3 regions of the Oryzibacillus soli genome follow, and region 2 is predicted to be linked to each of the others. Evidence: predicted binding sites of a transcription regulator. Region 2 holds the regulator's gene; each other region holds the start of a gene.
What was found. The regulator Rex, encoded in region 2, represses fermentation and respiration genes when NADH is low (regulators of the CRP and FNR family bind a similar motif). The targets are predictions, from matches to a motif close to TTGTGAAATATTTCACAA.
Positions count from the first base shown of each region.

Region 1: the regulator Rex is predicted to act here: its motif matches at 2,592-2,609, upstream of ACSEXW_RS21560 (DUF2249 domain-containing protein).
Region 3: the regulator Rex is predicted to act here: its motif matches at 2,917-2,934, upstream of ACSEXW_RS03750 (hydrogenase small subunit).

Region 1 is NZ_JBPPGJ010000017.1:128,545-132,871, reverse strand. Features, by position in the region: gene ACSEXW_RS21575 (ketoacyl-ACP synthase III) at 263-1,261, shown strand; gene ACSEXW_RS21570 (TylF/MycF family methyltransferase) at 1,268-2,086, opposite strand; gene ACSEXW_RS21565 (cupin domain-containing protein) at 2,186-2,497, opposite strand; gene ACSEXW_RS21560 (DUF2249 domain-containing protein) at 2,722-3,261, shown strand; gene ACSEXW_RS21555 (hypothetical protein) at 3,293-4,327, shown strand, end outside.
Region 2 is NZ_JBPPGJ010000005.1:112,388-116,714, reverse strand. Features, by position in the region: gene ACSEXW_RS08235 (amidohydrolase) at 1-729, opposite strand, end outside; gene ACSEXW_RS08230 (DUF47 domain-containing protein) at 954-1,577, shown strand; gene ACSEXW_RS08225 (redox-sensing transcriptional repressor Rex) at 1,637-2,260, opposite strand; gene dinG (ATP-dependent DNA helicase DinG) at 2,257-4,327, opposite strand, start outside.
Region 3 is NZ_JBPPGJ010000002.1:398,645-402,971, reverse strand. Features, by position in the region: gene ACSEXW_RS03765 (FecCD family ABC transporter permease) at 1-784, shown strand, start outside; gene ACSEXW_RS03760 (sensor histidine kinase) at 922-2,184, shown strand; gene ACSEXW_RS03755 (response regulator transcription factor) at 2,153-2,806, shown strand; gene ACSEXW_RS03750 (hydrogenase small subunit) at 2,984-4,120, shown strand; gene ACSEXW_RS03745 (nickel-dependent hydrogenase large subunit) at 4,120-4,327, shown strand, end outside.

The sequences.
Region 1 (4,327 bases), on a different contig from region 2:
GACTCTTCCGGCCAACAGGCGCAGCTCTTCCACGTTAAGCCTTGTTTTGATGGCATTCTCCATCCAGAACCCCTCCAACCCTCGTCATGATTTCATTGTAACCTCCTATGCTCCTTCGGACAGTGCGAATCCTCTCCAATAATCCGCGGATCCGATTCATCCGGACTTGACACCCGGACCTAAGGAAAGGTAAAGTAATGGCATGTAATTAGCACCTGGTACTAATACTTGATACCATAAACAATCTCGAGGAGGCGTCTATATGGTTCACGCGAGAATAGCGGGCATCGGCAGCTATGTCCCGGAGAAGATCTTGGCAAACGCGGACTTGGAGCAAATGGTGGATACGAACGATGAATGGATCGTACAGCGGACCGGTATCCGAGAGCGCAGAATCGCCGCGGAGCATGAATTTACCAGCGATCTCTGCGTCCGTGCCGCACTGGACCTGATGGAGCGTTACCGGATCCGCTTGGATGACGTGGATCACATTATCGCCTGTACGAATACGCCCGACTACCCGTTCCCATCTGCGGCAAGCCAGATCGGGAGCAAGCTAGGCATACCCGCTGCGGGTGCGGTCGACGTCAATGCCACCTGCGCGGGGTTTGTCCATGGCATTCAGCTTGCAAGTGCCTTGATCTCCTCGGGAATGTACCGCAAGATTCTCGTGTTCGGTTCGGATACCATGTCGAAGATTACGGACTATACGGATCGCTCGACCTGCATCCTGTTCGGGGATGGAGCCGGGGTGATCCTGCTGGAGGCAGGCGGAGAGCAGGAGCTGCTGCTTGCCCACAGCTCCCATAGTGACGGGACCGGAGGCATCCACGTCTATCGCTCCGGCCTCTCCGGCAGCATGGACGGCAAGGAGCTCCAAGGAAACGGCTGCATCGTCCAGAATGGGCGGGAGGTCTACCGCTGGGCCGTGACCGAGGTGCCGAAGGCCATGGCCCGCCTCGCGGCAGCAGCCGGGCTGAATCTGGCGGAGATAGACCGGTTCGTGCCCCACAGCGCCAATCTGCGGATCATCGAATCCATCTGCGAGAAGAGCGGATTCCCGCTGGAGCGGACCCTGTACAGTCTAGTCCGGTACGGCAATACCTCTGCGGCCAGCATCCCCCTCTCCTTGGACCTGGCGGTCAAAGAAAACCGCCTGACCGAAGGCCAGACGGTGCTCTTATACGGCTTCGGAGCGGGGCTGGTGCAAGCCGGCGCCCTGCTGCGCTGGAGCTTACCGGAGGCCAGGTCCGAAGCTTAATGTCCCTTAGCCCTTGCGGTTCTTCCTCCAATATACGCCGGTACGGTCGATGTTGATGATGGGATCGTGGATCCCCCGCTCCCTTCGGAATTCGTGGACGGCCTCGGCACAGCGGGGCAGCACATAATCGTCGATGATGATGAAGCCGCCGTCCGACACCTTATCGTACAAGTTCCGGAGCACATCCATAGTGGACCCGTACATGTCCCCGTCGAACCGGAGTACCGAGATCGGTCCGATGGGGGCGGACGGCAGCGTCTCGCTGAACCAGCCCTTCAGGAACACCACCCGGTCGTCCAGCAGGCCGTAACGGCGGAAGTTCTCCTGCACCTCCTCCAGGGATACCCGGAGATAGTCGTACAGATAGTGAACATCCCCCGCATCGGCGGGGTACTGGCCCGGATCCGGCGGCGGCAGTCCTTCGAAGGAGTCCGCCACCCACACCTTGCGGGAAGCGTCGCCATAGGCCTGAAGCACGCCCTTCATAAAGATGCATGCTCCTCCCCGCCAGACCCCCGTCTCGATCAGATCCCCCCGTACCTTCTCCCGGAGAACCGTCTTGACGGCTTGCTCCAACTGGTCCATCCGGATCCGGCCGATCATGCTGTGGGCTAACGGCGGCCAATCCTCCCCCAGCAGTCGTGCCTCCCGGTTGGGACGGAACGCCTTAAGAGCCGCCACATCATGAACATTCCGGAACGGAATGTCACGGTACTGCTCCTTCTCCCACCAGATCTCATACAGAACGGTTTTCTTCAATAATTCGATGTACAGCTCTGCAGCATTCTGAGCCACGGCTTGAACCTCCTTCCTGCACACTTTCATCGTATGCGGGACAGGACGCCCGGCACATCGGAGATCCGTCCATTTCCGCCAAAAAAAGGCTCGTCCGGATAGCCGGACGAGCCTTCGGTATCTTCTTGTCTATTGCTGAAGAGGCTTGACCACCAAGAGACGGAATTCCGCACCCCGGTTGGCCTCCAGCCGATGATTCGCCCCTTGCGGACACAAGAGAAGATCCCCTGCCTCCACCTCGTGAGGCTCTCCGTTCAGATAGATGGTCCCCTGCCCCTCCAAGACCTGGAAGACCACTTCCGGCGCGGTGGTACAGCCGCAATCCTTCACTTTACCTTCCTCCAGATACAGCATGAAGATTTTACTCATTTCGGATTGGTGGAGCAAGGTCATCATAGCCGATTCCTTGCCGATCAAGTTCCCCATTTTCGCCAACAGCATGCTGTCGTCCTCCCCATATCTATAATAGTTGGTTGCGTTTGACTTGCTTCACGGTTCGTTATGCCTTTATCCTACCCCTCAAGGCAGATCTCTTTTGTGATCAATTTCACACTCGATTGTGATTGTACGCACATAGGATCCCCCCTTTTCCAGGTACACTACAGATAATCATTCTCAATGGCATGACATCACACCTAATCCCATACAAAGAGGAGATGTTCCTTATGACAGCCAAAACCGTCGAACTCGATGTCCGCCCCCAGCTGCGAAGCAAGCTGGAGCCCTTCGAGCTGATTATGGGTACCATAAAAACACTGAAGAAGGAAGAGGTCTTCGTCCTCCACGCCACTCTGAAGCCGACGCCTCTCTTGGGCATTATGAAGCTGAAGGGCTACAGAAATCGGGTGCAGAAGCTGGCGGACGACCATTATATCACCACCTTCATTCACAAGAGCCAGAAGCATCTGCTCGATGAATTGGCCCTGCCCGAGGAAGAACCGGAGCAGGCTAAGCCGGAGAAGGCCGAAGATCAGGCTGGGGGCCACCGCCTGATCGACCTCGACAACCGGGGCTTGGAAGCGCCCCAGCCCATGATGCGCACCCTGGCCCAGCTGGATAAGATGGGCCCGAGCGAGGTGCTGTGCATCACCAACGACCGGGTGCCGGTTTTCCTCATCGAGGAGCTGAAGCAGCGTGGCTACATCTATGACATTGAGCATCTGGGCGTCGACGAACAAGCCCGCATCACCATTCGCAGAGGTTAACCAACTAATCCACACACGGGAGGTGGCCGCCATGACGGGCATCCGAAGCCGCTGCAGGCGCGGCAGCACCGAGCCGAATCCGAACAAAACCTCGTTCCGGCTCCCTTTTACCTTTATGTTCACCGGCATGTTCCTCTTGATCGTATTCCAGTTCGCCGTCTTAGCCGCGGGATCGGACATTGCGTCTGGCGCCACCCGGACCCCCGCCGGCTGGAGCGTCTCCCACCTTCTGGTGCTGGGCTGGGCCACCATGGTGGCCATGGGCGCCGTCTACCAGCTGCTCCATGTGGTGCTGAACCAGAAGGTGTTCAGCGAGACGCTGGGGTATATCCATTACGGCTTGTTCACCGGCGGCTTGGCCGGCATCACCTACGGCTTCCTGAAGCTGAATGTGACGGTGCTGGCCGTCTCTGCCACCGCACTCCTAGCAGGAATCCTGGTCTTCGTCTTGAATATGGCCGTGACTCTGTACCGCGCCAGGATGTGGAACCCGATTACGCTGCATGTGTCCAGCTCCTTGGTCTATCTGGCCTTCACCGCCGTATCCGGGCTCTTGATGGGACTCGACTTCCGGTTCGGCTTCCTCTCCGCCATGCATGAGCGGCTCCTGGCCGCCCATATCTGGAGCGGACTCGTCGGCTGGTTCGCCCTCCTGATCGTCGGCTTCTCCTATAAGATGCTGCCGATGTTCTATCTGGCCCACAACTTCCCGACACGCCTGCAGCATGTTACCTTGGTCCTGTTTAATGCGGGCATGCTGGGGATCATCGGGGTCACCCTGGCCGGAGGCTCCGGCATGGCCGCAGGCCTGGCGCTCCTCCCTCTGGTTGCAGCCGTAGCCGTCTACATTGTTCATGCCAAGCAGATCATCCGGGCGAAGCACAAGGCTAAGCCGGGGGACGGCATCCGCTTCTCCGTCTGGGCTCTCCGGGGCTGGGGCGTGCTGTTCGCCGCCGGCGCCGCCCTGCTCTTGGCCGTGCCTGGGGCATGGGGAGACTCCCGGTACCATACGGTTTTTGCCTACCTGTACTTCATGGGCTTCGTGGCTCTAACCATTCTCGGATAT
Region 2 (4,327 bases):
GGAGAAGACGCCGAGCTTCTCCAGATGGGCGACGGGACGGGCTCCGTATTGGGCCGCGTTCTCCTCCACCTCTCGGAGGGTCTCGGACATGTGGATGTGGATCGGCAGATCCAGATCATGTGCCGCTTGGACGATCTTCTCGATATAGTCAGGCGGACACGTATACGGCGCGTGGGGGGCCATCATCGTCGTGATCCGGCCGCCGGCTTGGCCGTTCCATTCCCGGGCGAACCGGGAGGCCTCCTCCAGCTTGGCTTGCTGCACGTCGGGCGGACACAGGCCGATGACGCCGCGGGTTAGCACCGCCCTCATGCCTGATTCTTCAACGGCCTTGGCCACCTCGTCCATGTGGTCGTACATGTCGACGAAGGTGGTAGTGCCCCCTTTCATCATCTCAAGAATGGAAAGCAGGGTTCCCGCCTTCACATCCTGTGCCGTAAATTTGGCTTCGTTCGGCCACATTTTCTCCTGCAGCCAGACTTGAAGGGCCAGATCGTCGCCGATGCCCCGGAGGAGAGACATAGCGGCATGGCAGTGGGTATTGACCCAGCCGGGCATGAACAGACGTCCCTTGCCGTCCACAATCTCCTCTTGCGCTCCGGACGGGGTGTACTCCCCCTCCTCCAATGCGGCGATGCGGCCGTTCTCGACGGCGATATATCCTTTCACCAACGGACGTGCAGCATCCGCCGTGACAAAAATGCCATTCTTCACGATCATCCGTGACATGAACGTATCGATCCTTTCCTTAGGGGTATCCAAGCTTCTGCCTGCTTCTTCCACTCTACAATGAGAACGGGTCATAAATCAAGAACTGCCGGCATCGTCTTTCACCACCGGAACAAAGTTCATGGTTCGCTCCATTGCATAATGTTGAGAGGATATGGTATTTTAAGAGTTATGGACAATTAGATTAGGCTTCGCCGGTAAGGCAAGCCTTGGAGGTTTTGGACATGGCGATAACCAACAAGAAACAAGACGAAGATTTCTACGTGCTGCTCACCCAATCCGCCGAGAACACTCTGCAAGCGGCCCATGTATTCCGACAGGCGATGATGGGAACCGAAAGCCCTATGGCTTTTCTTCAAGAGCTGCGCGACCTGGAGCATAAGGGGGATACCATCACCCACTCCATCTTCCGCGGCTTGAACAAAGTCTTCATCACGCCCATTGACCGTGAAGATATCCTTGCTCTCGCCAGTAAGATGGATGACGTCATCGACGGCATCGAGGAATGCATCGCCCGATTCGATTACCTGAATGTCGAGAAGACTGACCACTACATGAAAGAATTCTCCGCTGTGCTCGTTAACGCCTGCCAATACATTCTGGACAGCGTGAAGCTCCTGTCCAAGAAGAAGTACATGCAGATCACCGAATTCACCGTGAAGATCAACAGCATGGAGAACGAAGGCGACCGTCTGCTGCGCGAAGGCATCCGGGAGATCTTCCGCAATCCGAAGGACCCGTACCACGATTTCAAGCTGAAGGAAATGTACGAGCAGCTGGAGCTAACCACCGATGCCTGCGAGAACGTAGCGGACATTCTGGACGGCGTCGTACTGAAATACGCATAAGTTTCCACAAAGAAGGCTCCCCGATAATCATCGGAGAGCCTTTTTCTTATGGGTTCCCTCTATTCGTCGAGGTAGTACGCCAAGCTCTGCAGATCCGTGGTGAAATCCGCGTTATGCACCCGGATATCCGACGGAACCTTGATGATGGCCGGCGCGAAATTCAGGATCGCTTCCACGCCGCCGCGTACGAACTCATCCGCCACGTTCTGGGCGTCTGCCGCAGGTACGGTGATGATCCCGATCCGGATTCCGTCCCGGTGGATGCATTCCGCCAATTGGGCCATGGGCTGCACCTTCAGGTTGTTAATCTCGGTCCCCACCTTGTCCGGGCTCGAATCGAAGACGGAGACGATCTTCATGTTGTCCTTCAGATAGACGTTATAATTGCATAGGGCTCGGCCCAGGTTACCGGCTCCGACCAGAGCGACGGCAATGTTCTGGTCCAGCTTCAGAATCTGCCGAATCTTCTCGATCAGGTAATTGACATCATACCCGATGCCCTTCTTGCCGAATTCGCCGAAATAGGCCAGGTCTTTCCGGATCTGGGCCGGATTCAGCTCCAGCTTGTTTCCCAAGTCCTGGGAAGAAACGGTCTGTACGTTCTTTATATTCAATTCGTTCAGGAATCGAAGATAAACCGGCAAACGGCGTACTACCGCTTCGGAAATTTTCTCGGTCTTCACTGCTCTTCCCCTCCCATCCATTCGGTAATCCGCGGCACCAGCTGGGCCGTGGTCATGTGCTCAATCTTCGGCCCCGGCAAGGAGTACAGAAAATGCTTGCCGTATGCCGTGTCGATCACCCGGGTATCATAAACGATGACGATACCCTTATCCGTCGCGGTGCGAACCAGACGCCCGAAGCCCTGCTTGAAGCGGATCACCGCTTGGGGCACGGAATATTTCATGAACGGATTCTGGTTATTTTTCTTGTATACCTCGCACTTGGCTTCCACCAGCGGATGATTCGGCGGCTGGAACGGAAGCCGGATGATGGCGAGACACGACAGGGCATTGCCCGGAATATCCACGCCTTCCCAGAAGGAGCTGGTTCCCAGCAGAACGCTGGCGGCATGCTCCTTGAACATTCGGGTCAGCTTGCTGCGGTTCCCGCTGTCCAAGCCCTGGCCCAGAACCTGGATGCCGGAAGGAGCCAGCTCCTCCTTCAACCGTTGATGGACGGCCTTCAGCATCCGGTAAGACGTGAACAGAACCAGCATCCGGCCGCCGGTGGACACCGCCACCTCCCGCAGCGACTCCGTCAGCTTCTCTACGAAGTAGGCTTCGCCGGAATTTCCCTTGATATTCGGAAAATCCCGCGGCACCACCAACAGCGCCTGCTGCCGGTACTGAAAAGGCGACGGAAGCAGGACGGTCTTCAGCTTCCCGGAGGGATCCTCCGGCTTAAGTCCCAGCTGTTCGCAAGTATAATGAAATTTCTTGTCGACGGACAAGGTTGCGGATGTCAATATTATACTCTTTTTGGCGTCAAAAAAGAACTGCCGTAACATTCCGCTCACATCTACCGGTACGGACATCAGCTGAACGGACTTGCTCTTGAACTGTGGGCTGGCCTCCAGCCAGTAGACATCATCCTTGTTCTGCATCTGCATGAACACGTGAAGCGTATCCCGATGGCGCGCCAGATCCTTGGAGGCGCCGTTCAGGTCCGTCACCAAGTGCTGGATGCCCAGCTCCTCCTGGACATCCTTCCAATCGGACAGCAGCCGGTCCAGCAGCTTGACCGCTTCCCCCAGACCGATGTAGAGGTTGTCCTCGATGACCCGTAGGGTATCCCAGCTTCTAGGCAGCGAGTCCGGCTTCACCCGGTACACCAGCTGACCACCCTCGGTAGCCCCTGCATCCGCCGCTCCGGTCCCGATCAGATCATAGAGCACTTGAGCCAGCTCGTCCCAATGCTCCTTGGCTTCCACGAGCTGCTCCTCGATGTCGTGTATGGTGCGCAGCCATTTGGCCGCTTTTTCGGAGCCGTCCGCTTCCTGCTGAAGACGGATGGTCACGGTAGGCAGAAGTCCGGACTTGTTATCCTTGTACAACCAAGTCAAGGTGTGCACCATGGAGAAATAGTGAAGCTCCAAGCCCAGATGCTTGCTGGCGACCTCCTCCAGATGGTGAGCCTCATCAACGATCAGATGCTCATAACCGGGCAGCAGACGATTTTCCGCCTTTACGTCGGTAAACAGCAGCGAGTGATTGGTTATGACCAAGTCCGCCATATGGGACTGGTTCTTGGCCCGGTGATAGAAGCACTTGCGGAACCAAGGACAATGCCGGTTCAGGCAGGAATCCGCATCGCTAGCCACGTCCTGCCAGAAGTCGTTAGCCTTGGACGTCAGGTATAACTCTTCATCGTCCCCATAGTGGGTACCGCTCAGCCAAACCACCATCTGGGCCGCCGTAATCCGGTCCTCCCGGCCGTTCTCGAAGTCGAACTGGTTCACCTTGTTCTCGAACTTCCGGAGACACAGATAATGGTTACGTCCCTTCAATACCGCTGCCTGGAAAGGAATGGGGAACAGCTCCTGCAAGAGCGGCACATCCCGCTGACGCAGCTGCTCCTGAAGCTGGATGGTATGGGTGCTTACGATGACCTTCTTGTCTTCCTTGATCCCGTAATAGAGGGAAGGAATCAAATAAGCCATCGATTTGCCGGTACCCGTACCGGCTTCGATCATCAGGTGCCGCTCCTCCTCAAAGGATTCCTGCACCTCATGAATCATCTGCTCCTGA
Region 3 (4,327 bases), on a different contig from region 2:
TGCGGGCGCCATACTGCAAAGCCTGATCCGCAACCCCTTGGCCAGTCCCGATGTGATCGGCGTGACGAAGGGGGCGGGACTGGCGGCCGCCGCAGTCATTTTCCTGTTCCCGGGGTCGCCGGCTTATGCGCTGCAGGCGGCTGCTTTTGCCGGGGCTGTGGGGGCCTTCGTCCTCTTATACCTGCTCAGCCGGAGAATGAGCCTGCCGCCTTCGGTGCTGGCCTTGATCGGCATCTCGCTGGGGGCGGCTTTTCAGGCCGTGATTCAATATTGGATCGTCAAGCATCCCGGAGACATTCAATCCGCACTGCTGTGGATGACGGGCAGCCTGTGGAGCCGAAGGTGGGTTCACGTTACGTCCTTGCTGCCGTGGATCGCCATTCTGGTGCCTCTGGCCTGGAGCCAGCACCGCAGGCTGGATATTCTGCGCCTGGGCGATGAGACCGGCCTCTCCCTGGGCATTCGGGTCGTCAACTGGCGGACCGGGCTCATGCTGCTGTCGGTTCTCCTGTCCGGCATTTCGGTCTCGGCCGTGGGCTCCATCGGCTTCATCGGCATGCTGGCCCCGCAGATCGCCAGAGGACTGACTGGTGCGGAACACCGGTGGCTCATTCCGCTCTCCGCTGTGATAGGGGCCGACTTGATGCTGGTGGGGGACATGATCGGCCGCATCGTCATCCTCCCCCGGGAGGTTCCCGTAGGCATCGTGGCGGCGGTGATCGGAGCGCCATACCTGCTTGTTCTGCTGTACCGGGAGAGAAGTGGGAAGCTGCGGATGCACTGAACCGGATGTTTCTCCGGGGATTGACTCTAGTGACATTGCTCACATCATCGTTGGGCGGGGCTGGGTAAGATGAACGTATCTGGCTATTAATCGGCTGCATACGTGAATCGAATCCAACTTGGAGGCGGGCTTTGTTCATGTTCCAATCCCTTCGCAGAATGAAAGGCATTCCCTGGTCCAACCGGCTCCTGATGCTCCGCAAGTGGTTCCTGGACGTCTCCGGACTGGCACTGTCCCGGGCGGCGTTCGGCAAGGACCGCCTGGAGCAGCGGCAGGAGATCCTGCTTCGCAACCGGGAGCTGGCGCTGCTGAACGAGCTGGGGGCCCAGGTCCGTTCCCTGGAGGAGCTGCGGGCGATGCTCCAGCAGTTCATCAAGCGAGCCGTGGAAGGGCTGCAGCTGCACTCCGCCGTCATCCAGATGGAGGTGCTGGGCGAGAGCCTGGATCTTCCCTACAAGATCGTGGAATGCCCCTGTGACCGGTGCGCCCGGCTGCAGGGCAAGGACTGCTACTGCTCCATCGTCTCCATTCATTACCTCGTGTTCCCCATCGGCCCGCCGGACGCCCGGATCGGGCAGATGGCCATCTGCAGCTACCTTCCCTTGAACGAGCAGACCGTACGGATCATGGAATCGCTGTCGGGGCAGATCGCCGTTACGGCGGAGAACCTCCGGCTGTGGCATGAGCTGAAGATGAAGGAGGAGCTGCGGCTGAAGCTGCTGGCCAAGGTGATCGAGGCCCAGGAGGAGGAGCGCAAGCGGATCGCCCGGGAGCTCCATGACGAGACGAGCCAATCCTTAACCTCGCTCCTGCTAGGCCTAAGCATCCTCTCGGACAAGAAAACCGAGGAGGAACGCGCCGAGCAGATCCGGCAGCTTCGGACCATGGTCCAGGAGACGCTGGAGGAGGTCCATGACCTGGCATGGCAGCTGCGTCCTACCGTATTGGACAAATACGGCCTGAGCAAGGCCCTGGAGCGCTATATGGAGGAATACCAGGCCAAATACGGGCTGGATGTGGACCTATGCATCCTGGGTCTGGAGGGCAGGCGGCTGCAGTCGGAGATCGAGATCTCCGTGTACCGCATGATTCAAGAGGCGCTGACCAATGTGGCCCGGTACGCCAAGGCCCGGAACGTCAGCGTCATCGTCAACCGGAAGAACAGCAGATTGTCGGTCATCATCGAGGATGACGGAGTGGGCTTTGACGTGGAGCATGTGCTGGAGCGGGACCCGTCCAAGCACAATCTGGGATTGAGAGGCATGGAGGAGCGTGCCATTCTGCTGAACGGCGCGCTCCGCATCGAGTCGGGGGAAGGGACCGGAACGACGGTCTTCATGAATGTGCCGGTGGAGGAGGAAGAGGCGTATGCAAGCGGTGCGGGTGCTGTTGGCGGATGACCATCCGCTGTTTCGGTCGGGACTGAAGAGCATGCTCCAAGCCGACCCGGCCTTTCAAGTGGTAGGAGAGGCCAGCAGGGGCGATGAGGCCGTGGCCTTCGCCAAGGAGCTGGAGCCGGATCTGATCATTATGGACGTCAGCATGCCCGGGCTGGACGGCATCGAGGCCACCCGTCAGATCAAGTCCTGGAACCGGCGAGTCCGGGTGCTGATCCTGAGCATGTATTCCGACGACGCCTACTGGAGGGAGAGCATGGAGGCCGGAGCCTCCGGCTACGTGCTGAAGCGGGCTGTGGATACGGAGCTGCTGATCGCCATCCGGACGGTGCTCGGGGGCGAGTCCTACGTGTACCCGACGCTCCTGGGCGGCTTCTGCCGGAACGCTCAGGAGACCCAGGAGTCCGACCAGGGGGAGGATGCGCTCAGCCCCCGGGAGAAGGAAGTGCTGCTTCATATCGCCATGGGCCATACGCAGCATGAGATCGCCGAGATGCTCAGCGTCAGCATCAAGACGGTGGACTCCTACAAGACGCGGCTGAAGGAGAAGCTGGGCGTGTCCAAGCGCTCGGAGCTGGTGCGCTATGCCCTGAAGCACAATATCATTTCGGACAAGAACGTGTAGGGAATTTCCCTGCGCGTTTTTTTGTTTGCCGGGAATTTCCCGGCAGGAGATTGCCTGTTTTTCCGATACCGGAAGGAGGTGCAATATGAGAAGATGAAGAAAAGACACATTTGTAAGGGTTTTCACAAAGTCTGGAACCCGATGCAGACCGGATCTGCATCACGAGGAGGGCGGAAAATGGCGGAACATCCATCGATATGGAAGGCGGCTATGGACCGGGGGTTCAGCCGCCGGGATTTCTTGAAGATGTGCACGGCGCTGACGGCGGTCATGGGATTGGATCTGTCCCAGGAGCCCAAGGTGGTTCGGGCTATGGAGACCGGCAAGCGGGTGCCGGTCATTTGGCTGCAGATGCAGGACTGTACGGGCTGCTCCGAGTCCTTCATCCGTACGACGCACCCCCGGCTGGAGAGCGTGCTGCTCGACATGATCTCGCTGGAGTACAGCGAGGTGCTGTCGGCCCCCTCCGGCTATCAGGCGGAGGAAGCGCGCAAGCATGTGATGGAGCACTATGCGGGCGAATATATTCTGGCGGTGGAGGGCAGCGTGCCCGCCCATGCCGAGTATCTGATGATCGGAGGGATGTCCGCCAAGGACATCCTGATCGAGACGGCCAAGCACGCCAAGCTGGTGCTGGCCTACGGCACCTGCTCCTCCTGGGGCGGCATCGCGGCGGCGGCGCCCAATCCGACGGGGGCCATGCCCATTACGGACATCTTGAAAGACAAGACGGTGGTCAAGGTTCCGGGCTGCCCGCCTATCGCGGAGGTCATGACCGGTGTCATCGCCCATATCCTGACCTTCGGTGCGGTTCCGGAGCTGGACGCCCACGGCCGGCCCAAGGCCTTCTACCGCCACCGGATTCACGACAAGTGCAACCGGAGAGCCTATTTCGACGCCGGGCTGTTCGCCGAATCCTTCGATGACGAAGGGCTGAAGCAGGGCTACTGCCTCTATAAGCTGGGCTGCAAGGGCCCTACCACGTACAGCTCCTGCGCCGAGATGCGCTGGAACGGAGGGGTCAGCTATCCGATCCAGTCGGGCAATCCCTGCATCGGCTGCGCCGAGAGCGCCTTCTGGGACCAGGGGCCGTTCACGGAGCGCCTGTCCAAGCTGCCGGGAACCCAGACCACGGCCAACCCGGACCATGTGGGCCTGGCGCTGTTGGGTGCAGCCGCCGCAGGCGTGGCGGTACACGCAGGGGCCACCGCCGTGAAGAAGCATCTGGAGGAGCGGCCGGCCTCAGGACCGGACGGCAAGACGAAGAAGTCCGTACCCGAGCAGCCGAACCATCATGTAGGAGGTGACGCCTAATGGCGGAACGTATCGTTGTGGACCCGGTGACCCGCATTGAGGGCCACCTGAGAATAGAAGCCGATATTGACAACGGCGTCATTAAGGACGCCTTCAGCTCCGGCACCGCCATCCGCGGGCTGGAGCTCATCGTGAAGGACCGGGACCCCCGGGACGTCTGGGCGTATGTCCAGCGGATCTGCGGCGTGTGCACCACCACTCATGCTC